Regions from separate parts of the Photobacterium sp. GB-50 genome, predicted to be linked through region 2. Evidence: predicted binding sites of a transcription regulator. Region 2 holds the regulator's gene; each other region holds the start of a gene.
The links. The regulator PurR, encoded in region 2, represses purine synthesis genes. The targets are predictions, from matches to a motif close to TNANGNAAACGTTTNCNTNA.
Positions count from the first base shown of each region.

Region 1: the regulator PurR is predicted to act here: its motif matches at 4,830-4,849, upstream of guaB (IMP dehydrogenase).
Region 3: the regulator PurR is predicted to act here: its motif matches at 4,117-4,136, upstream of purL (phosphoribosylformylglycinamidine synthase).

Region 1 covers NZ_PYNX01000001.1:592,734-600,750, forward strand. Annotated here, with positions in the region: gene C9J41_RS02670 (AbgT family transporter) at 1-1,175, opposite strand, end outside; gene guaA (glutamine-hydrolyzing GMP synthase) at 1,613-3,190, opposite strand; gene guaB (IMP dehydrogenase) at 3,302-4,765, opposite strand; gene xseA (exodeoxyribonuclease VII large subunit) at 5,039-6,388, shown strand; gene C9J41_RS02690 (zinc ribbon domain-containing protein) at 6,446-6,691, opposite strand; gene C9J41_RS02695 (metal-dependent hydrolase) at 7,101-7,976, opposite strand.
Region 2 covers NZ_PYNX01000017.1:11,012-19,028, forward strand. Annotated here, with positions in the region: gene C9J41_RS16930 (carboxymuconolactone decarboxylase family protein) at 1-542, opposite strand, end outside; gene C9J41_RS16935 (TfoX/Sxy family DNA transformation protein) at 1,001-1,591, opposite strand; cyclic di-GMP riboswitch class I at 1,726-1,816, opposite strand; gene purR (HTH-type transcriptional repressor PurR) at 2,015-3,019, opposite strand; gene C9J41_RS16945 (heme ABC transporter ATP-binding protein) at 3,425-4,264, opposite strand; gene C9J41_RS16950 (iron ABC transporter permease) at 4,261-5,298, opposite strand; gene C9J41_RS16955 (hemin ABC transporter substrate-binding protein) at 5,347-6,216, opposite strand; gene C9J41_RS16960 (biopolymer transporter ExbD) at 6,209-6,634, opposite strand; gene C9J41_RS16965 (MotA/TolQ/ExbB proton channel family protein) at 6,631-7,332, opposite strand; gene C9J41_RS16970 (energy transducer TonB) at 7,336-8,017, opposite strand, start outside.
Region 3 covers NZ_PYNX01000001.1:582,560-590,576, forward strand. Annotated here, with positions in the region: gene purL (phosphoribosylformylglycinamidine synthase) at 24-3,941, opposite strand; gene mltF (membrane-bound lytic murein transglycosylase MltF) at 4,388-5,878, shown strand; gene tadA (tRNA adenosine(34) deaminase TadA) at 5,959-6,486, opposite strand; gene C9J41_RS02655 (LysR substrate-binding domain-containing protein) at 6,517-7,407, opposite strand; gene C9J41_RS02660 (S-(hydroxymethyl)glutathione dehydrogenase/class III alcohol dehydrogenase) at 7,606-8,017, shown strand, end outside.

The sequences.
Region 1 (8,017 bases), on a different contig from region 2:
GGCAAATTCATTTCTTGCAGTAACTGCGCGCCAGATAGTGCTAATAGCGTTCCCAGGTTAGATTGGGTAAAGGCTACTAGGAACTGAGCGATGAAAAAGACCATGACCATAAAGCCTGCCATACCAGCCATTGTAGTAGACATCGCTTTAATTACATCGCTGCTTTGCTTAAAGGTACCAGCAACGCGACCGTAAATGATCCCAGGGATCACAAACAGGATAAAGATTAGCGGTACGATTGATTGCATTACCGGTGCATTAAACGCTGCTATTTCACCCGTTGGGGAACGCAGTGGTGATGATTCTGGCCATACCGCTGCAACTAATAGTACGATACCAGCAACCATTGCCCAACCCGCGTAAGAAAATGCTTTGCTTTCAAGTTCAGTGAAAGAGCCCATATCAGGTGCTTCTTCCGCATCTTCATCGATAGCTGTTTTACTTAAACGAGGCTCAATCACTTTATCTGTAATGTACCAACCGATACCAATGATCACGATAGATGATAAACCAGTGAACATTAAGTTCGCTAGTGGGTTCACAATGTAGCTAGGATCCATAATACGTGCAGCTTCTTGGGTAAAGCCTGCAAGTAATGGGTCAATACCAGACGGAATAAAGTTTGCTGAGAAACCACCTGATACGCCAGCGAATGCAGCCGCAATACCCGCTAATGGGTGACGACCTGCCGCATGGAAAATAATACCACCTAGTGGAATAACCAGAACATAACCCGCATCAGCTGCAGTATGTGAAACAATCGCAACTAAAATTAACATTGGCGTTAATAGTTTAGCAGGGGTCACATTCAGCATCTTCTTTAGGCCAGTATTGATAAAGCCAGAAGCTTCAGCAACACCAACACCTAACATTGCCACCAGTACAATACCCAATGGGGCAAAGCCAGTGAAATTCTTCACCATATTGGCAAGGAAACTCGCCAACGCATCACCTGTTAAAAGATTGTTTACTTGTACAACTTGTTGTGTAACAGGGTGAACTAAACCAAAGTCAAACTGAGACATAATCGCGGAAAGTACCCAAACTGCGATTAATCCCCAAAAGAATAATAAAGCAGGATCTGGGATCTTATTACCTGCTCGCTCAATACCATTTAAAAACTTATCCATAGCACTTGATGGCTTCGGTGCTTGATTTAATGTTTTTTCGTTCATGGCAACTCCGTGCCCCCATATTGGTTACGTCTGCAAAGTGGACTTACTTTAGTAAGTCTCATTGTTTTGCCTTTCAGCTACTACGGCTGAATTTAGGTCGGGTGATTGTAGCGAAATACAATAAAAAAAAAGCCATATCACCTAACGAATAACTAAACCTTATTACGGAAGATTGTAACCAAGCATTAACCATAAACAATAAAGCAACAACTCAATAAACAATTAAAAACATAAGCACCAACAAATACAAAACAAGTCTCAATCGCTTAGTTATACCTCTAGAAAATCCCCTCCAACAAGTAACCTTACGTGAAGCATGTCTTTCCTCATTTTCATCTTCATTTGAATGGATATCTATAAAATATGAGCAATAAAAAACCCTAGTAAGTCACCTTACTAGGGTTTGATGTTTGCTCAGTATTTTTCAGTAAGAGAGATTATTCCCACTCAATCGTTGCTGGCGGCTTACCTGAAATATCGTAAACCACACGAGAAATACCATCGACTTCGTTGATAATACGGTTCGATACTTTGCCAAGGAAGTCGTAAGGCAGGTGTGCCCAGTGTGCTGTCATAAAGTCGATTGTTTCTACTGCACGTAACGATACAACCCAATCATATTTACGACCGTCACCCATTACGCCTACAGAGCGAACGGGTAGGAACACGGTAAATGCTTGTGATACTTTGTTGTAAAGATCGGCTTTGTGAAGCTCTTCAATGAAGATAGCATCTGCACGACGAAGTAAATCACAATACTCTTTCTTCACTTCACCTAGAACGCGTACACCTAAACCAGGCCCAGGGAATGGGTGGCGGTAAAGCATGTTGTAAGGTAGGCCTAACTCAAGACCGATCTTACGCACTTCATCTTTAAATAGCTCTTTTAATGGCTCAACTAGACCCATTTCCATATCGTCTGGTAGACCACCTACGTTATGGTGAGATTTAATCACGTGTGCTTTGCCTGTTTTCGATGCTGCAGATTCAATCACATCAGGGTAAATCGTCCCTTGTGCTAACCACTTCGCATTTTTCAGTTTCTTAGATTCTTCATCAAATACGTCAACGAATACATGCCCAATCTTCTTACGTTTCGCTTCTGGCTCATCAATACCTGCAAGTGCTGATAAGAAACGATCCTCAGCTTGAACATGAACAATATTTAAACCAAATTTATCGCCAAACATGTCCATCACTTGTTGACCTTCATTTAAACGAAGCAGGCCGTTATCAACAAATACACACGTTAGCTTGTCGCCAATCGCACGGTGAATAAGCATAGCAACAACTGATGAGTCTACGCCGCCAGAAAGGCCAAGAATCACTTCATCGTCACCCACTTGCTCTTTAATACGAGCAATAGCATCTTCAATGATATTTGCTGATGTCCATAGCTTTTCACAGCCACAGATATTCATTACGAAGTTCTCAATTAACTTCATACCTTGACGTGTATGCGTCACTTCAGGGTGAAACTGAACACCGTAAAAACGCTTCTCTTCATTCGCCATTGCTGCAAATGGGCACGTTTCTGTTTCTGCAATTTTGATAAAATCTGACGGGATTTCTACCACTTTATCGCCATGGCTCATCCACACATCCATTAATGGTGTGCCGTCTTTGGCTGTTGCGTCTTGAATACCTTCAAGGAAATGTGTTGGTTCAACAATTTTAACTTGTGCGTAACCAAATTCACGCTCAGATGAACCTGCAACTTTACCGCCTAACTGCTCAGCCATGGTTTGCATGCCGTAGCACACACCAAATACAGGTACACCTGCTTCAAATACATATTGTGGTGCACGTGGAGAACCGGCTTCCGTTACACTTTCAGGACCACCAGAAAGAATAATACCGTTTGGCGCAAATTCACGGATATCGGCTTCATCAACATCCCAGCTCCAAAGTTCACAGTACACACCAATTTCGCGAATACGACGGGCGATTAGCTGTGTATATTGAGAGCCAAAGTCCAAAATAAGGATACGTTGTTCATGAATATTTGTGGTCATGGTCATTAGTGAATGTTCTCGAATAATTTTATATATTGGGAGCAAAGGCTCTGCTCCCGATGTTATTTCTTACTGACGTAATAGTTAAACCCAAAGATGAGTGGGTAACAATTAACCCATACGGTAATTAGGTGCTTCTTTAGTAATAGTCACATCATGAACGTGTGACTCTTTCATGCCAGCCCCTGAAATACGTACAAATTCAGCTTTAGTACGAAGCTCTTCAATCGTTGCTGAGCCCGTTAGGCCCATGCTTGAGCGTAAGCCACCCATTTGTTGGTGAACGATTTCTTTTAGGTAACCTTTATAAGCAACACGGCCTTCAATACCTTCTGGTACCAATTTGTCAGCCGCATTATCAGTTTGGAAATAACGGTCAGAAGAACCTTTTGACATTGCGCCTAGTGAACCCATGCCACGGTATGATTTGTATGAACGACCTTGGTATAGTTCAACTTCACCCGGTGCTTCTTCAGTACCAGCAAACATAGAACCTACCATTACACATGATGCACCAGCGGCAATCGCTTTACACATATCACCAGAGTAACGAATACCGCCATCAGCAATAACAGGAATACCGTATTGATCAGCAACAGATGCCGCTTCTGAAATTGCGGTAATTTGTGGAACACCAACACCTGTAACAATACGAGTTGTACAGATTGAACCAGGGCCGATACCAACTTTTACTGCACTCACACCTGCTTCAATAAGAGCACGCGCACCTTCAGCCGTAGCGACATTACCGCCAACAATTGGAAGATTAGGGAATGCCGCACGCGTTTCACGAATACGTTGTAGAACGCCTTCAGAGTGACCGTGTGAAGAATCGATAAGCAGTACGTCTACGCCAGCTTCAACCAAAGCAGCTACACGCTCTTCATTACCAGCACCAGCACCAACCGCAGCACCTACACGTAAGCGGCCGCGCTCGTCTTTACAAGCATTAGGTTTACGTTCTGCTTTTTGGAAGTCTTTTGCAGTAATCATGCCTTTAAGGCGGAATTCATCATCAACAAGTAACACCTTTTCAACACGGTGTTGTTGCATGATAGCTTCAACTTCTTCACGAGATGCGCCTTCTTTAGCCGATGCTAAATCTGCTTTAGATGTCATCACTTCTTCAACTGTCTTTGAAAGATCAGTAACAAATCGAACATCACGACCTGTAATAATACCAACTAACTCATTGCTATCTGTTACTACAGGGTAACCAGCAAAACCGTTCTGCTCTGTTAATCGCTTAACATCAGCAATCGTTGCGGTAGGTTTAACAGTCACAGGTTCAGAAACAACACCTGCTTCGAACTTTTTCACCATGCGAACTTGATCCGCCTGCTGTTCGATAGACATATTTTTGTGAATGAAACCGATACCACCTTCTTGAGCAAGACCGATAGCTAAGCGACCTTCAGTCACAGTATCCATTGACGCTGACACCATTGGGATATTAAGAGAAATATCTTTTGTCAGTTGAGTGCGCAGATCGGCAGTGTTAGGTAGAACGGTTGAATGGGCAGGAACCAGCAAAACATCATCGAAGGTTAAAGCTTCTTGTTTAATTCGTAACATTGCAATATCTCACACCGAATAGGGGTTTAAAGAAGGATAAAATATTGCGGTCGAATTATACGTATGAAGCAAACGTTTGGCTAGATTTTTTTTAATTTTTTTTCTTGACACATTTTAATTGATAAGTAATATATTTCGGTTAACTATCCGGTGATGCGGTCAAGGAAATACGGCCAAGATCTGTCCATTGATCTGCCTGTATACTTTATGTCTTATTCGGTTTTATTTTGACCGCCTGCCTACTACTTCATTCGATAGCAGGTACCATTCCTAGTGACCACTTTTTCCCCTCAAAGCCAAACGAATAGTCGTATTTACACGGTTTCTAGCTTAAATGCACAAGTACGTCTCGTACTTGAAAATGAAATGGGTGTAGTGTGGCTTATTGGTGAGTTATCTAATTTTTCGATGCCCGTTTCTGGTCATTGGTATTTCACCCTGAAAGATTCACGTGCCCAAGTTAAATGTGCCATGTTTAAAGGCAGTAATCGACATGTGACCTTTAAACCTGCCAATGGTAATCAAGTATTAGTTAAGGCGCGTTTGTCATTATATGAACCACGTGGTGATTATCAGCTGATCATTGAAAGTATGCAGCCAGAAGGCGATGGTCGCTTACAACAGCAATTTGAACAATTAAAAATGTCGTTAGCAGCGGAAGGTTTATTTGCGCAATCACTCAAAAAAACGCTGCCAGAACAACCTAAACGAGTAGGTATTATTACCTCAAAAACAGGCGCGGCTCTGCACGACATTTTACACGTTTTGCAACGTCGCGATCCGAGTTTACCCATTGTGATTTATCCAACCATGGTACAAGGCGAAGGCTCTGCAATTTCTATTGCACAAGCGATTGGTCGAGCCAATGCTAGACAGGAATGTGATGTATTAATTGTCGGTCGAGGTGGCGGTTCACTGGAAGATCTTTGGGCATTTAATGAAGAAATTGTCGCGCGAACCATTGCCGCTAGCCAGATCCCCATTGTCAGTGCGGTTGGCCATGAGGTCGACGTCACTATCGCTGATTTTGTTGCCGATGTCCGTGCACCAACACCTTCTGCTGCCTCTGAGTTGATCAGTCGCGATATGACTCACCAAACACAATTACTCGATCGTAAAAAACAACAATTGCGCCATGCCGTCAGGTCGTATTTATCACACTCTTTGCGCCAAGCAACTCAACTACAACACCGTTTAGAGCGTCAGCATCCACAGCTTCGTTTAAATCAGCAGCAGCAACATCTTGATGAAATTAGTCAACGCTTAGTTCAAGCAATGCAGAAAAAATTACAAAAGCATCAACAACATATCGATAGTAATAACTATAAAATATCACTTTACTCCCCCGCTACGTTAGTAAGCAATGCACAACGAAATTTAGAGCGGAGTGAACGAAGACTCTATGATGCTTTAGACCGTAAGCTGCTAAATGCAAAACATAAATTAGCGGTGGCGGCAGAAAAACTAGAAACAGTAAGCCCACTAGCAACTTTGGCCCGTGGTTATTCTATTACTCGAAATGAGCAAGGTGATCTAATCAGAAATACATCACAAGTTCAGCAGGGGGATAAACTTATCACCACAGTAACGGATGGTGATATCCATTCCTGTGTTATCAAATAACCATAGTATCTGTTAACAAAAATGGCGCTATTTAGCGCCATTTTTTATACATTCTATTTAGCGTGTCTCAGCACGCATTTCAAATTGTACCTTAACCCGAGATTTAGACTTTAACTCATTGCAATGATTACAAAAATAACTTGCAGAACCACACGCTTGTAATCTTTCTAACTGCTCATTGCAATCAGGACAAAATACATGTTTCTCAACTTGTTGTTGGCAAAAATCGCAAAAATAGCCGTGATCTTTCCAACTTAATAAGCTGCTACATTGCGGACAAATATTTTCAACGTTATCAGCCATGCTCTTCGACCTCTGTACAAAATTTACATCTTCGAATGATTATTAAGTGCGGTAATCAGAAATACAATTATCTTGCGCGTAGAACTTCATCTTCATCACAAAGAATTATCATAAATAAGTTTTTTCCATTATTCGACAATCATAAAACAATCAATTTAGATCAACACGATGATCAACATGCTTAGTGGTGATCTTCTTTTAAAACAAACCTGATCAGCTAACAGGTATCAAAAGAACATTTATCAATACACATCCCGAAAGCATAAGTTACATATTCTGTATTTGGATTTTAAACAGGATATAAATCCAATAAACAATATTAAAACACAATGATCATGAATTATATAAATTAGGATCTTTATCTTTATAAGCATAACTCAGAGAATAAAATCTAAATAAACGTTTAATATTACGCTTTCACACTCTTGGTATACATCACAATCTCTTGATCTGAATTCACTTTAAAATTAACGGTAACTGATTGATATTCAGATAAAGATAAAATATGAGTTCCACCACAAGGGATCTCAATAACGCCCTCAGAGCCTAAATTACATTGCCAATAACGCGAATCTGTCAGATGATCACCTTCTCGCCTCATTACCACAGCAGTTTTTAATGCTACCCAATCACTGAGTTGCAGATTAATACGCTCAGCTACAACATTAAGTTCTGCTAGTAGATCTGCGCTGTTTAGCCCACGCTTACGTAATGTTTTACCTAAACGATACGTGTCAGTACTGAGATCGGGCGTCACTTCACTTTTTTCTTGGGCATAGCTATGAAAATCATAGAAACCAAGCTCATCTCTACGAGTCGGCTCTTTTCGCCAGAAGTCATTATGAAGAACTTTATTTAACGCTAAAGAAGATAAATGCCCCGCACTATGTCCACGACTCAAACTTTGCTGATATTCCCTATCAACAGACAATGTCACTGTATTGCCAATATCAAAGTCTATTGTTCCTGTAATAATATGAACAACAACAAACACCCATCCTTCCGTATCCCGTTTAACCGGAATGTCTTGGGCAATAAAAAGATTGTTTGTTGCTAGCTCAATAGCACCAACGACACAATTGTTAACCTGATACTGTTTATCAGCATGAATAATCATCCCTTGATCAGCAGGATGATCAGGCCAAATATGGCTAACAGGATGAAAAGGGGTCGACTGGGTAACAACATAATTTTCGTCACCTGAATGACTTATCATTAGTACAGTACTATCAAGCAACCATTGTTGTTGAGTAAATACGACTTGCGTTGGCGCGATAACAGGCATCTTCTATCCTTAGTTCTACTTATAAAAAAGCCCAGCACAAT
Region 2 (8,017 bases):
GGCGTAATAGGAAGAGAACAAAAGCCTTGTGCTGGCACATCGAGCGCAGTGTTAAATTTCGCCGACAAGTTCTGAAAGCTAACTAAAGCAGTGAGTTCAATAATATCATCACTGCTATACCATTCTTGTAGCGCGACAAGCATTTCATCTGTCACTCGTTTGCCTGTTATTGTCATCGCTTCAGTGTAGGCCAACACAGCGCGTTCTTGATCTGTAAACAGCGTAGAGTGTTGCCAGTTGGCGAGTGCTTTAATTTTATCTTCTGAATCACAACGTTCGGCGAGCTTCATACCATTGGCATCAACACAAAAGGCACAATCGTTTAATTGTGAAACACGCACACAGACCAAAGATCGCATGACATCTTGAATCGGTGACTTCTTACGGTCGAGAAAACCAAAAAAAACTGCGACTAACCAAAATAAAACAGGTTTACGTCCCCATAGCTTTGCAGGGTTTAATACTTGACCATAGTGGCGAGCTTGAAGCCATAGCAAAGGCTTTACCCATAAAGAGTCAATTTTTTTGATCGAAATGCGCATGTTATTCCTTAAAAAACACCCTAAACATAGGGCTTATACGATCTTAGTCAGTAGCAGTAGTAAACATGTAGACCTTAACAACAGACATTGTATTTCATTTAATGATAAATATTTCTTTTTCTTCAATTGGTTGGTGAAAAAATCAGCAGGAGATAAGACAGTTTAAAGCGCCACGTTATTTATTAGTGAGAAGATGGGTTATTGGTCGTATTAGCAAATAATTAGGCATGGAATATAAATAAAGATAATTATCATTTATATAAATCAAGGAGTGCAAAACGGAGGGAATTAATTTAATGGCAAAAGTTTGTTATTATGCAATTAAACCAAATAAATATTGAATTTTATAAAGGAAGATAAGGATAATACGGAAATTATTTTTGAAAGGTATACTTAGAAATAAAAGAATGGGGGCTCTTTTATTCCTAAGTATTTTATATTTAAGACAACTTATATTTTTAAGATAAGGCAGATAATAGTTCATTTCGACGTTGCTCAGGAATAACTGACCAATGTTGACCGCTAATTGCGCCTTCCAATGCCCAAAGCAATTCAATACTCAATGGACTTGTTTGTGATTCTTGAAGTGCTTTATATGCGCCAAGAGAGCCCACTGCTAGAAGTTGTTCAATAGTGTTTATGCCTGCTTTTTTAAGCATTCTTTCATTTGATAATCGTAGATTAGGTAAATCTTTAATTCGGTCAGGTACGCAACTCTCCTTTTCTTGCTTGTCTTTTTCTGCTGCATCCAGTGAATACCTACCTTGAGCTACAATCTTTGTGGGTTCATCCCACCATTGGTCGGGTATTGCATAGTGCTTGGTTACAACAGGGAAGCCACGTTTTTTATAAACATAGGGTTCCAAGCCAGCTTGTTTGAATTCCTTTTCAGTTTCAGCATTTGCACGTAAGTGAAGTTTATCGTTCACAACTAATGCAAACATTGTATCACCAGAAAAAATGCCAAAACCGCCAAACATCGACCGTGATTTTATTGAACCAAAATGGTCAAATAATTTTAATGAATCTTTTAATATTGGTTTATCCATGCTTCTACTCGGTGAAAAAATATGAGTGTCACCTAAACATTAAGAGCGAGGAAATAGATTAATTAATCTACACATTGATACTGTCAATATATTGTTAAGTTTGTGTCATAATATTGTCGGTTCAATAATAATCCTTCGGTAACCCCGCTACCTTGAATTATTAACATAATTTTTAGGCCGGTGGTTTTGCGTCTTAATCTTTCAATTAATTTGCCAGTTCGTGACTATATAAAGTTATATTAAATAATACTTTTAATATTAAATCTAAGCTCTCAAAAATGTGATATTGGTTCAGGTATTTGTTCTTAGCTTATTTTAATAAGCTTTATAATTATAAATACTCATGATTGTTTTTTATAAGTAAAAAAAAAGCCAACAAGGTTAACTTATCGGCTTTTCCTTAACATAGAAAGATAAATTTTATTAGTTGAGATCTTTAACCGATTTTCTCTCAACAAGTTTAGGCGTCATTTCAAAGGTTTGACGCTCATGATTCTTGTCTTTCACACGCTCTAGCAAGATTTCGATGGCCTTTTTACCTAAACGACGTTTAGGCTGGTGGATAGTTGTTAGCGGTGGCGCAAAGTAGGGCGCAAGGTCAATGTTATCGTAGCCAATGATTGAGATATCACCAGGAACACGCAGACCTGCCTGTTCAAAGGTACTGATCAGAGCCATAGCCATAATGTCGTTAAAGCAGAAGATAGCAGTAGGGCGATCTTCCATTGCGATAAACTTATGAGCAGCTTCAACGGCTGACTCACACTCAAAGTCACCGTCAAGTAGCCAATTAGCATTAACAGTGAGATCTGCTTCTTTCATCGCTTTACGGAAGCCCTTTAGGCGCTCTTGACAAGTAGACTTATCAACTTGTCCAGATAAACAGCCAATTTTCTTATGACCATTTTCAATAAGGTGCTTAGTCGCAATATAACCGCCGTTTTCAGCGTTATCTAGAATATTATCAGTATGTGGGCTTTCTGGGCCCCAGTCCATGATAACCATAGGAAGATCATTTTTACGCTCAAGTAAATCGAGCAGCATTTGATCCAGATCGCTGCACATAACCAATAGGCCATCAACACGCTTTTCAGAAAGCATACGCAAGTAATCACGTTGTTTTTCTAAGTTACCTTCGGTGTTACATAAGATCAGTGTGTAGCCTGCACCATAACAATATTCTTCAACACCATGCACAACTTCGGCAAAAAATGGGTTAGTCGATTTAGTGACTAACATGCCGATAGTACGTGTTGTATTACATTTTAAGCTTCGCGCTACTGCACTTGGGGCGTAGTTAAGTTCATCTACTGCAGCCAAAACTTTTTGTTGCGTTGCTTCTGCAACAAAGCGTGTTTTATTAATCACGTGCGACACTGTAGTAGTTGATACACCTGCCATACGTGCAACGTCTTTAATGGTTGCCATATTTATTCTTCTTATCATGGTCAGATTAGGATCTGACAAAGGTTTTTGATACCAAATTGATTAATTACGTAGTCTATGGCTTACGAGTTCACTCGCAGAGATGAAGATCCTTTAGTTATTAGCTACTTAATTATTCAATTTGATACCGAATTATAGGGTGTTGCAATTATCATGGATCATAAACAACTAAAGCCGCAGTAAAATGCGGCATTAGAAGATAGAAACTATTTTTACACTAATTACACATGTAATCGCTTGCGATCACATTTTACTGTGTGTTTTGCGTTGTGCAATCTTTCTATTCAACTTGATTGAATTAATTGATCATTAACCGTAAAAACTCGATGTTTGTCATGCTAATAGCTTCAATTTATTGTGTATATCTAGTCATTAATAGATAAAACGTTAAAAAACAGAATGATTGGCTGATAAAAGATAAGGAAAATCACCACTTGGATGAGTATGAACACTGACAGGCCAACCATATAAGGTATCTATTACTTCAGGAGTAAGAACTTGTGTTGGCGTGCCGTCGGCTTTTATTTCTCCTTCATTAAGGAAAATCATCCGATCAGTGTATTGGGCTGCAAGGTTTAAATCGTGCAATACCACAATTACAGCGGCGCCTTGTATAGCCATATTTTGGGCAATTTGTAAGGTGTGGTGCTGGTGGGCGAGATCGAGTGCTGAGGTGGGTTCATCTAACATCAAGATACATTTATCACCGGCTTTACTGAGTTGTGTTAAAACCCGGGCAAGGTGTACACGCTGTTTTTCACCCCCCGATAAGGTGGGGTAGAGACGTTTAGCTAAATTGTTAATATCAACGTATTGCATGCTTGATGCTGTTGCATCTTTCAGTTCAGGCGAAGTGAGCTGCAATGGAATTGCGCCTAGCTCGACAACTTCTTTCGCGGTAAAGGCAAACGATAATGCGCTATGTTGTGGAAGGACACCTAAGTGACATGCCAATTCTTCCCGAGCCCAATTATTAAGCGGTTGATCAAAGAAAGAAACCGTGCCTGATTTTGGCGTAATCTCACCACATAATACTTTTAACAGGGTACTTTTACCTGCACCGTTTGGCCCAAGTAATGCGGTGACTTCTCCTGCGTGAATATCAATATCAAGATGATTTAGCAGGACTTTATCACCGAATTGTAATGATAAGTCGCGAGCCTGAATAACACAGACTTTGTCGCTACTTGCTGTAAAATCGACCTTTGCTGAATGATTTAACGTCATGACATCTGACTCTTTTGATTAACTAATAAATAGATAAAGAAAGGCGCGCCTAACATGGCGGTGATGATCCCAACCGGCAGTTCTTGAGGCGAGAATGCGCTTCGAGCAATCATATCGGCAACCAAGAGGATTAATCCGCCAAGTAAAGCCGAAATTGGCAATAAGGTTTTATGATTTGGACCTGTTAGCATTCTCCCCACATGAGGAATAACCAAGCCAATAAAGCCAATCGGGCCACAAACGGCAACAGTCATACCCACTCCCGCAGCACATGTAATAATTAAATTACGTTTTAGTTTTTGGGTGTTAACCCCCATATGTCGAGCTTCAGCTTCGCCTAATAACAACGCGTTTAAATTACTGGTATGACGATAAAAATAGGTAAAGAGTAACCCGAATGTGCAATAGGCGAGAATAATGCCTGTCCATGTTGCACCAGCCAGTGAACCCATTGACCACAATGATAAATCACGTAAGGCTTGATCGTCGGCAACATAATTGAGTAACCCAAGCCCTGCGCCTGAAATTGCGGTTATCGCGACACCAGCGAGTAGCATGATCATCACCGATGTGCCGTTTTTATCTGTGCCTAAGCGATAAACTAAAACGGTGCTGATTGCGCCGCCAATAAAGGCAAAAATAGGCACAATAGCGAAGTTTAAAAGCTGAGGGAATGATGCGGTGAGAGGGGCAAATAAGACAATGGCCAATGCAGCACCTAAGCCTGCACCGCCCGTGATTCCGATGATCCCAGGATCTGCAAGCGGGTTGCGAAACAGTCCCTGTAGTACAGCGCCACATACAGCTAAAATTGCACCGATAGCAAAACAGAGAAGCGTACGTGGTAAACGAATTTGATGGATCACTAGGCTGACATGTTTAGCAAGTTCATGATCACCGGGTAATAGTGCTAACAAACTTTGTTTATAACTGATCGCCATAGGACCTATAACAATAGAAGAAAGCCCTGTAAAAATAAGTAAGGCGATACTTATTATATAAATATGATGGGCTGAGAAGCGTTTTGCATACATGTAACAACAACCTTACGCACGAATAAATAGGGAAGATAGAGGCGTAATTTAAGGATAAATAGCCTGATTAAGCTTTAAAGCTTCATTAACACTCTCGAGTCCTAAACCACCAATGAGCGCAGTACTTTTTATTGTGAGTAATGCATTATTTGTTGCAGCCGGTGTTGCGGCAATTAATGGCATTTGGGCAATTAGATCTTGCATGTTTTTGATCTTGCTAGCTGTACGTGTGCTCAACAAAATAATATCTGGTTGCATGGTAACAATTGCTTCACCAGATATAGGCTTGTAGTTACTGATTGATGTTGCAGCAGGGTTTTTAGCACCAGCAAGTGTAATGATGCTATCTGCAGTAGTATTACTTCCTGCAATGTTAATTGGGCGACCATCATGGATCATTAAGAACAAGACTTTTTTAGGAGTCTTAATATTGGCAGTTGCAGTATTAATTTTATCTAGCTGAACATTAAGCTTTTGTTTTAGCTTTTCAGCACGATCTTGATGATCAGTGAGTTTAGCAATCTGATCAATACGTGTAAGCAAATCTTTGACGGTTTCCCCTGAGTTAACAATATCAACTTCAACACCTGATTGCTCAAGTAGGTTAAGTGTACTTTGTGGCCCCATTTCATTAGAACCAACAAGGTGAGTCGGGGATAAAGACATTAAGTTCTCAGCTGAAAGCTGGCGGTGATAACCCACTTTAGGAGTTGATTTATCCACTAATCCTTTACTTGTTAGATCAACGGCGACGACTTGATCAGTAGCATCTAAGGCGTTAATGATTTGAGTAACTGAAGCACCAGCACTGATGATTTTATTTTTCTCAGTTGCTGAGTCCGTACTTGCTTGCGCGTAGCTACTAAGTCCTAACACCAGCGTCAATAAAGAGGTTTTTAATAGAGAGAGTTTATGCATTGTTTGATTCTTCCATAAGTAGCTGAGTCGCTTTGATATTATTTTCTTGCAAGAAGGCGAGTAATTTGAGCATTTGTTCAACAGAGGCTGCTTTATCTGCACCAATCACAACAGGTTTCGTTGGGTTAGTTTTCACTTCTTGTAACAAGGCTGTTTTGAAGTCATCCCATTGATTGATTTTTTTACCTTGCAGTGCCCAATAAGGTGCTTCTGATACTAAATTAATAGCAATAGGATCGGCTTGGGTTGTCTGTAATGTTTTGGTTGCTGTTTGTGGTAAATCGACATCGAGGGCTTTAATTTTCACTGTGGCTGTTAACAGTAAAAACACCATGACAATAAAAATAATATCCAGTAATGGAGTCAGGTCTGGATTCATTTCCTCAGTTTGGAAAACGCTACTGTTGGCTTTGATCATGATGCAGTCCCATTAACGGCAGGGTTTTGTTCGCAGGTATCACAGGCTGATGTTTTCCCGTTTTCAGCGTCAACATTCATTCCTTCAAGCCAAAGATTACAACGGTTTAAACTGTGTTCTAGTTTAGCCGTAACATTATCAGCCCATAGCCCAAGTAGTTGTGCACCAGTAATGGCAGGAAGTGCGATGATCAAACCAGCAGCTGTTGTTCGCATAGCAAGACCAAGACCGTCAGCAAGATCGCTGGGAGTCACAGAGCCTGTTGAATGGGAAATACCGGTAAACATATCAATTAAGCCAAGCACTGTACCGAGTAAACCAAGTAACGGACTAATAACACCAATCAGACTTAATAAGCGTAAACCTGAACGTAATTCAGTGCGTTTTTGTATTAACCAAATAGCGGCAGCATCTTCACGTAATGGTTTAGTGAAATGGCGATGCGCAATTAACATCGCAATTCCTTTATAAAGCAAAGGGCGTTGCTGTTTTAGCTCCTCGGTTAAATTATCTAGTGCGTGTTCGTCGTGACGGTTTTGTTGAGCAAGGAGTGCTGTAACTTTTGTTTTGCCTACACCGGTACATAACAAAACTTGAATAAGACGCTCAGTTAAAATCATAACAGTGAGCACAGAACAAATAATAAGAGGCCACGCCATTAGGCCAAGTTGCTGGTTGAGGTTATCAATAAAAGGCATGATTTAATCCAATTTGAAACGAACGGGAATTTGAACACGGTGTGCAATAGCAATGCCGTCAACAATATGGGGTGAGAAGCGCCACTTTTTAATCGCTTTAAGTGCCGCATCATCAAGTACATTGGCACCAGATGATTTAACCAGTTTTTGTTTAACTTGATGACCATCTTTTGCAATCAGTACTTCAACTAAGACTGTGCCTTCAATACCACGACGTTTTGCTAATTGTGGATACTTCACAGCGGAAGGTTTCGTGGCAAACGTGGGTTTTGAGACCAATTGAGGTGAATGTGCTCCAACGGTTGTTTTTTTAGCTTTAGTTGTCTTATTTAATGCCAGTTGTGATGACACAGGCTGGCTAGAATTTGTTGGTTTAAGTTCAAATTTCTCAGTTTTTCGTTGGGCATTTGTTACGTTTTTAGTCGCTGTTTTTTTCTCAACTTTTTTCTGAATATTTTTCGTTACTACTGGCTTCTTTTCTATTTTCTTTGGGGCTTTCTTCGTGGGTTGAACCGGAGCTTTAACTGTTTTCTTTTTCTTTTCAGGTTGTGATTTTTTGACCAACTTTTTCATTGTTGTTTTTGGTGCAGGTGTGTTTTTAACAACCGGTTGAGGAGTCACGATTGCTGAAGGCTGAGCCGTAGCAGGTGCAATGATGGTTTCTGGTTTTATATTAGGTAGTGAT
Region 3 (8,017 bases), on a different contig from region 2:
TGATTCTTCAACGCTGTTCTTTATTAACCTAAATTAACACGCGCATTTCTAAACATACGCATCCATGGGCTATTTTCACTCCAGTCATCTGGGTGCCATGAGTTTGCAACGGTTCTAAACACACGCTCAGGGTGCGGCATCATGATGGTTACACGGCCATCTGTTGTCGTCACACTGGTAATACCGTTTGGTGAACCATTAGGGTTCGCAGGGTACTGTTCTGTTAGCTTACCGTAGTTATCAATATATCGTAGTGCAACAATATCGGCTTGCTCTAATGCAGCAAGATGATCAGCATTACGCACTTCAACACGACCTTCACCATGAGATACCGCAATTGGCATGTGAGAGCCTGCCATTTCGTTAAAGAATAATGATGGGCTTTGTTGTACTTCAACCAAGCTAAAACGAGCTTCAAAACGCTCAGATTCATTGCGTACAAAACGCGGCCATAAATCAGCACCTGGAATTAAGTCACGAAGGTTAGACATCATCTGACAACCGTTACAAACACCTAATGCCAACGTATCATTACGGTTAAAGAAAGCTTCAAATTGATCACGCGCAATATTGTTAAACAATACTGACTTCGCCCAACCTTCACCCGCACCTAATACATCACCGTAAGAGAAACCACCACAAGCAACTAAGCCGTTGAAACCATCAAGTTTCACGTTACCCGCTAAAATGTCACTCATATGAACATCTTTCGCATCAAAGCCTGCACGATCAAAGGCTGCCGCCATTTCAACGTGAGAGTTAACCCCTTGCTCACGTAAAATCGCCATTTGCGGTTTAGCGCCAAGATTAATCGCAGGGGCAATAAATGGAGCCGCTACATCATCATTAATATCAAACGTCAGCTTCACATTTAAACCCGGATCTTGGGTATCTTTCTTGGCTTCAAATTCTTGCAATGCGCCAGCTGGGTTATCACGCATCGCTTGCATTTGGTAAGTAGTTTCAGCCCATACGGCACGAAGTTCGGTACGGTTTTGCTCTAGCACTAAGTCATTGCCATTCCAAATACGAACAACATCTTCTTCAACCACAGTACCTAAAATATGGCTGCATGCTTCAAGACCGTTTGCTGCAAGTACCGACTGAACAAAATCAAGATCATCAGTACGTACTTGAATAACGGCACCTAACTCTTCGTTAAATAGCGAGGCTAATACATCATCAACTGCATCTTCACCGCCAGTATTAATATCAACTTCAATACCCGTGTGGCCTGCAAATGCCATTTCCGCTAGCGTGACGTATAAGCCACCATCACCACGGTCGTGGTAAGCGAGTAGTTTTTCATCACGTACTAACGATTGCATTGCATAGAAGAAGCCTTTCAGTAATTCAGGACTATCTACATCAGCTGGCTTATCACCCAATTGCTTGTAAACCTGCGCCAGTGCTGTTGCACCTAGGCGGTTTTTACCACAACCTAAATCGACTAATAACAGGCTTGTATCACCTTTATCTGTACGCAGCTGAGGTGTCACGGTTTTACGCACATCTTCAACACGACCAAATGCAGTGATAATCAGCGACAATGGAGACGTCACTTCTTTCTCTTCACCGTCTTGTTGCCACTTGGTTTTCATTGACATTGAGTCTTTACCAACAGGAATCGTCAAACCAAGTGCTGGACATAACTCCTCACCGACCGCTTTCACGGCTTCATATAAGCCAGCATCTTCGCCAGGGTGACCTGCTGGTGACATCCAGTTAGCCGAAAGATTGATACGCTTCATATCACCAATATCGCTACACGCAATATTAGTAACCGCTTCACCGACAGCTAAGCGTGCAGATGCGCCAAAATCGAGTAATGCAACAGGTGTACGCTCACCCATAGACATCGCTTCACCATGGTAGGTATCGTAACTAGCAGCAGTAACTGCACAGTTAGCAACAGGTACTTGCCATGGACCTACCATTTGATCGCGTGCAACCAAGCCGGTAACTGTGCGATCGCCAATTGTAATAAGGAAGGTTTTTTCAGCCACAGCTGGCAGACGGAGAATACGCTGCGTCGCTTCAACTAAGTCAATACCACTGCGGTCAATCGCTTGGCCTTCTACTTTTTGTGATTTTACATCACGGTGCATTTTCGGCGCTTTGCCCAATAGAATATCCATTGGCATATCAATTGGCGTATCGTCGAAATGGCTATCTTCTAAGGTTAAATGACGCTCTTCTGTCGCTTCACCCACAACGGCATACGGCGCACGTTCACGCTGACAAATCGCATCGAAAACCGCCATATGTTCTGGTGCAACGGCCATAACATAACGCTCTTGAGATTCGTTACACCAAATCTCTAGCGGGCTCATACCTGGTTCATCGTTAGGAACATCACGAAGTTGGAATTTACCACCACGCTCGCCATCATCAACCAACTCAGGTAAAGCGTTTGAAATACCACCCGCGCCCACATCGTGAATAAAGGCAATTGGGTTAGCGTCACCCAGCTGCCAACAGCGATCAATCACTTCCTGACAGCGACGTTCCATTTCTGGGTTTTCACGTTGTACAGAAGCAAAATCCAGATCTTCTGCCGATTGACCGGATGCCATTGATGAAGCAGCACCACCGCCAAGACCGATATTCATTGCAGGGCCGCCAAGAACAATTAACTTCGCGCCAACTGGAATTTCTTTTTTCTGTACGTGATCAGCACGGATATTACCCATACCACCCGCGATCATAATTGGCTTATGGTAACCACGTACTTCTTCACCGGCATGCGACGTCACTTTTTCTTCGTAAGTACGGAAGTAACCCAATAGGTTTGGACGTCCAAATTCATTATTAAATGCCGCGCCGCCAAGTGGGCCTTCAAGCATAATATCAAGCGCTGTAACAATGCGGTCTGGTTTACCAAAATCAGTTTCCCAAGGTTGTTCAAACCCCGGAACTTTAAGGTTAGAGACAGTAAAGCCCACTAAACCTGCTTTAGGTTTACCGCCAATACCCGTTGCACCTTCATCACGAATTTCACCGCCCGAACCTGTTGATGCGCCCGGCCATGGGGAAATAGCGGTTGGGTGGTTATGCGTTTCTACCTTCATTAAGATATGAGTATCTTCATGGTGGTAGTTATATTGACGAGATTCTGGATCGGGGAAGAAACGCCCTACTTTTGAGCCTTCCATTACTGCAGCATTGTCTTTATACGCCGACAATACGTGCTCATGGTTTTGCTCATAGGTATTTTTGATCATCTTGAACAATGACTTGTCTTGATCAACACCATCAATTGTCCAATCTGCATTAAAGATTTTATGTCGACAGTGCTCTGAGTTCGCCTGAGCAAACATCATCAACTCAATGTCATTTGGATTTCGACCTAGTTTGGTGAAGTTCTCAACTAAGTAGTCAATTTCATCTTCAGCTAAGGCAAGTCCTAAGGTCAAGTTAGCTTGCTCTAATGCCTGGCGACCACCAGCAAGGATATCAACGCTTTTCACCGGTGCTGGCTCTGCTTGTTTGAATAAAGCAGCCGCGGCTTCAAAATCGCCAACAATCACTTCCATCATGCGATCGTGGATTAACGCTTTGACTTGCGCTAATTGTGATGCTGATAGCTCGCAAGTTGATTCAATGTAATATGCGGTACCACGTTCAAGACGCTTAATTGATTTTAAGCCACAATTACGGGCAATATCGGTCGATTTTGATGACCAAGGAGAAATTGTCCCCGGACGAGGGGTAACAAGTAGCAAGGTGCCACAAGGCTCGTGCTCTGCAATCGTTGGACCGTAAGTTAAAAGACTCGCTAGTTTGCTATGCTCATCAGCAGTAAGGGCAGCAGATACATCAGCAAAGTGCATAAACTCAGCATAAATACCTGACACAGGCAGATCGAATTCGCGGCAACGCTCAAGTAGCTTATTAACGCGAAACTCAGACAGTGCGGGTGAACCACGCAAAATTTCCATGTGCAAACGTCTCTCGATTAGCGGTTAAAGAAAAGTAATATTGGCCTAACTCCCAAAAAAATGGGGTAATTACGTCAATGTCACCTCTGATTTATCCCTGATTATTGACTAAATAGATGAATAATCGATTTCGCACCCGCGCAGTATAAGCGATTTTTTTTTGTGACGTAACACCTGACGCAACCGTTTGCGTGTTTTTTTTTCAAACATCCTGAATTTATCAGTAATTTTGACATTAGCCCGATTTTTTGAGCAAAAACTAACCGATAAAACAAAAGGAGACTATTTTTTTGTTTCAATCCGTGAATTAACACATCCAACGACAGGGTTCAGCTTTTCCACTACCGTTCACTTTGATATAAATGACAGCTCATTTTTAAGTTAGGTTAGCTTTGTTGATATACCTTCAATCTCTTACCAATATATACCGTGTACTCATATCATTAATGCTTGCTTTATTATTAAGTGGTTGCCAATGGCAAGAAAAACCGCTTGATCCTTTAGAGCGCATTCGTGAAAGCGGTGTATTACGTGTAGGTACGTTAAATAATCAGCTGTCTTATTATATAGGGGCTGATGGACCAACAGGCCTAGATTATGAATTAGCTCAACGTTTTGCTAAAGAGCTAGGCGTAAAGCTGGAAATGCAAACCATGTTTACCCTCTCAGGCTTATTCCCTGCTTTAAAAAATGACGATATTGATATTGTTGCAGCAGGATTAACGGTAACGCCTCAACGTTTGCAAGGTTTTCACCCTGCTCCTGCTTATTATTATGCCAGCCAAGTGGTTGTTTATAAGAAAGGGAAACGCCGCCCTCGCGATATTGAAGAATTAGCCAATACTGACCGTTCGTTAGCTGTTGTAGCTAGCTCTAGTCATGAACGTAAATTAGAAGAGCTCAAGAAAAAATATCCCAACCTAACATGGCAATCGATCAAAGAAACCGATATCGATGACCTATTACGTAAAGTCGCTAATGGCGAGTTAGATTATACCGTTGCCGACTCTGTTGATGTTGCCCTACTACAACGAACTCATCCTGAATTAGCAATCGCACTTGAACTAACTGAAGATGAACCTATTAGCTGGTTTGTCAAAGACAGTAACAATGACAGCTTATATGCCCTCTTAATTGAATTTTTTGGTCATATAAAACAAAGCGGTGAATTAGCACAGCTAGAAGAGAAATACTTCGGCCATGTCGAACAATTTGATTACGTTGACACTCGTGCATTTTTACGCGCACTCGATAATAAATTGCCTAAGTGGCAAGGGCTATTTAAGAAGTATGCTAACGAGTTTGATTGGCGTTTAATTGCCGCTCTTGCTTATCAAGAGTCGCATTGGGATCCACAAGCGGTTTCTCCAACAGGCGTTCGTGGCATGATGATGCTGACCAATCCAACTGCGAAATCTGTTGGTGTTACTGATCGCCTCAATCCAGAGCAAAGTATTCGTGGAGGTACCGAGTATTTGAGAAAAATGGTTGCCCGTGTGCCTGACAGTATTGATGAGCACGAGAAAGTTTGGTTTGCTCTTGCCTCATACAATATTGGATTCGGTCATATGATGGATGCTCGTCGTCTAACGAAAGCACAACATGGTAATCCCAATACATGGGCTGATGTAAAGCAACGTTTGCCACTATTACAACAGCGAAAGTATTACACGCAAACTCGCTATGGGTATGCGCGCGGTACAGAAGCGGTTAACTATGTTGAAGGGATCCGCCGTTATTACCAAAGTATTATTGGTTTTGAGCAGACGCATAGCGACAATTATGATGGTGATGATGTCACGATTATTAATGGATTACAGACCATCACATTACCGAATAAACTAATACAAACTTCATCAGCGGCAAGAAACACCCTAACTAGCCCTTCTCAGGCGACAGCAACCTCAGCTGCGATTTCGGTCTCGACCTCAAAATAAATCGCCCACAATATAAAATTTAAAAACAAAAAAGCTCAGGTTATCCCTGAGCTTTTTCTTTTCCGTTGTTAGGCGATAGGTTAAAGCGACTGATCATTCGCCATCTGTTGTTTAGCTAATAGCTTTGCCGCTTTTTTCTCTGCTCGTCGACGTTTAAAAAAAGCTTGTAGCTGAGCACGACATTCCTCGACTAATACGCCTGATGTTTGCTCTACATGATGATTGACGCCATCATAGCTAAGTAAATTCATGGTACTTCCAGCCGCCCCTGTTTTTAGATCATCAGCACCGTAAACGACCTTTCCCACACGACAATGCACCATAGCTCCTGCACACATTGGGCAAGGCTCTAAAGTGACATACAATGTAGTATCAATTAAACGGTAATTTTCTAGCACTTTACCCGCTTGTCGCAACGCCATTATTTCTGCATGCGCTGTGGCATCATGTTGACCAATAGATCGGTTCCAGCCCTCACCCACCACTTGACCGTTATAAACAACAACGGCCCCAACAGGTACTTCACCTTCTTCTTCTGCTTTGGCTGCGAGCTCTATCGCACGGCGCATAAAGTGTTCGTCGTTTGGTTCTACTTGTATCGTCATCATTTACATATTCAGTCAAAAATACATTTTAGCTTATACGTCGTAATGGCTAATTCGCGGTAATTTCTCGGCCAAAAAGTCCACCAGCATTCTTATTTTAGGTGATAGGTGACGGTTATGTGGATACAGCGCCCAAATCCCTTCATCTGGCTCTTGGTAGTTAGTCAAAATAGGAACAATGGCACCCGAATCTAAATCTTTATCAATATAGTAATCAGGTAACTGCGCTATACCGATCCCTTTTAATACCGCATCACGTAAACCGTAACCACTATTGCAGTTTAAATTCCCAGAGACTCTAACACTTTTCTCTTTGCCTGATTCTTGAAAACGCCAATGATCATAGTTTCCGATCAAGCAGTTATGGTGACGTAATTCAGAAAGTGAATGTGGTACACCAAATCTTGCAAGATAATCAGGAGACGCACAAACATACATCGTACGAGAAGTTAAACGTTTTGCCATCATTGAAGAGCTTGTCAAACGACCAAGACGAATCGCTAAGTCAAAGCTACCTTCAACTAAATCAACCTGTCTATTGGTCATATCAATAACCACTTCAAGTTCTGGGTATTGCAGCATGAAATCATTCACTAACGGCATGATATATTTTTCACCGTAGGTGACAGGAGCCGTTAATTTAATTAAGCCTTGAGGTGTTCCACGTAAGTTACTTAATGCGCGTTCAGCTTCTTCCAAACCGTCCATCACTTGACGACAGTGCTGGTAATACACATTGCCTTCTTCGGTCAATGACACCTTACGCGTAGTACGATAGAATAATTTCGTATTAAGTCGATTCTCTAAGGCACTGACTTGTCGGCTCACTTGCGCAGTTGAAATACTTAATCGTTTAGATGCCGCTGTAAAACTTTCAGTTTCAGCTACAGCTACAAATTCTGTTACGCCTTCCCATAGGAACATCTTACTTACCTATATTTTGATACCAATAACAGTCATTATTACTGTTAGGTAAAAGTTATTTGCACTTTAACCTAATTATCATTTATTCAGAAATAAATACAATAGTCTTCATCGAATCGAGACAGAGAAATTTCGATTAAACTTAATTACTCTCTACGAATATCAATAACAACGTAGAACAAATAGAAGAGAATTATAATGACTGATAAATTTATCAAATCAAAAGCTGCGATTGCATGGGGTCCAAACCAACCACTTTCTGTTGAAGAAGTTGATGTAATGCTTCCTCGTGCAGGTGAAGTTCTCGTTCGCATCGTTGCAACTGGCGTATGTCATACTGACGCATTCACACTATCAGGTGATGATCCAGAAGGTATCTTCCCTGCAATTCTTGGTCACGAAGGCGGCGGTATTGTTGAAATGATTGGTGAAGGCGTTACCGATCTTCAAGTAGGCGACCACGTTATTCCACTTTACACAGCAGAATGTGGTAAGTGTAAGTACTGTCTATCTGGCAAAACAAACCTTTGTCAGGCAGTACGTGAAACTCAAGGTAAAGGCTTAATGCCAGACGGTACAACACGTTTCTACAAAGATGGTCAACCTATCT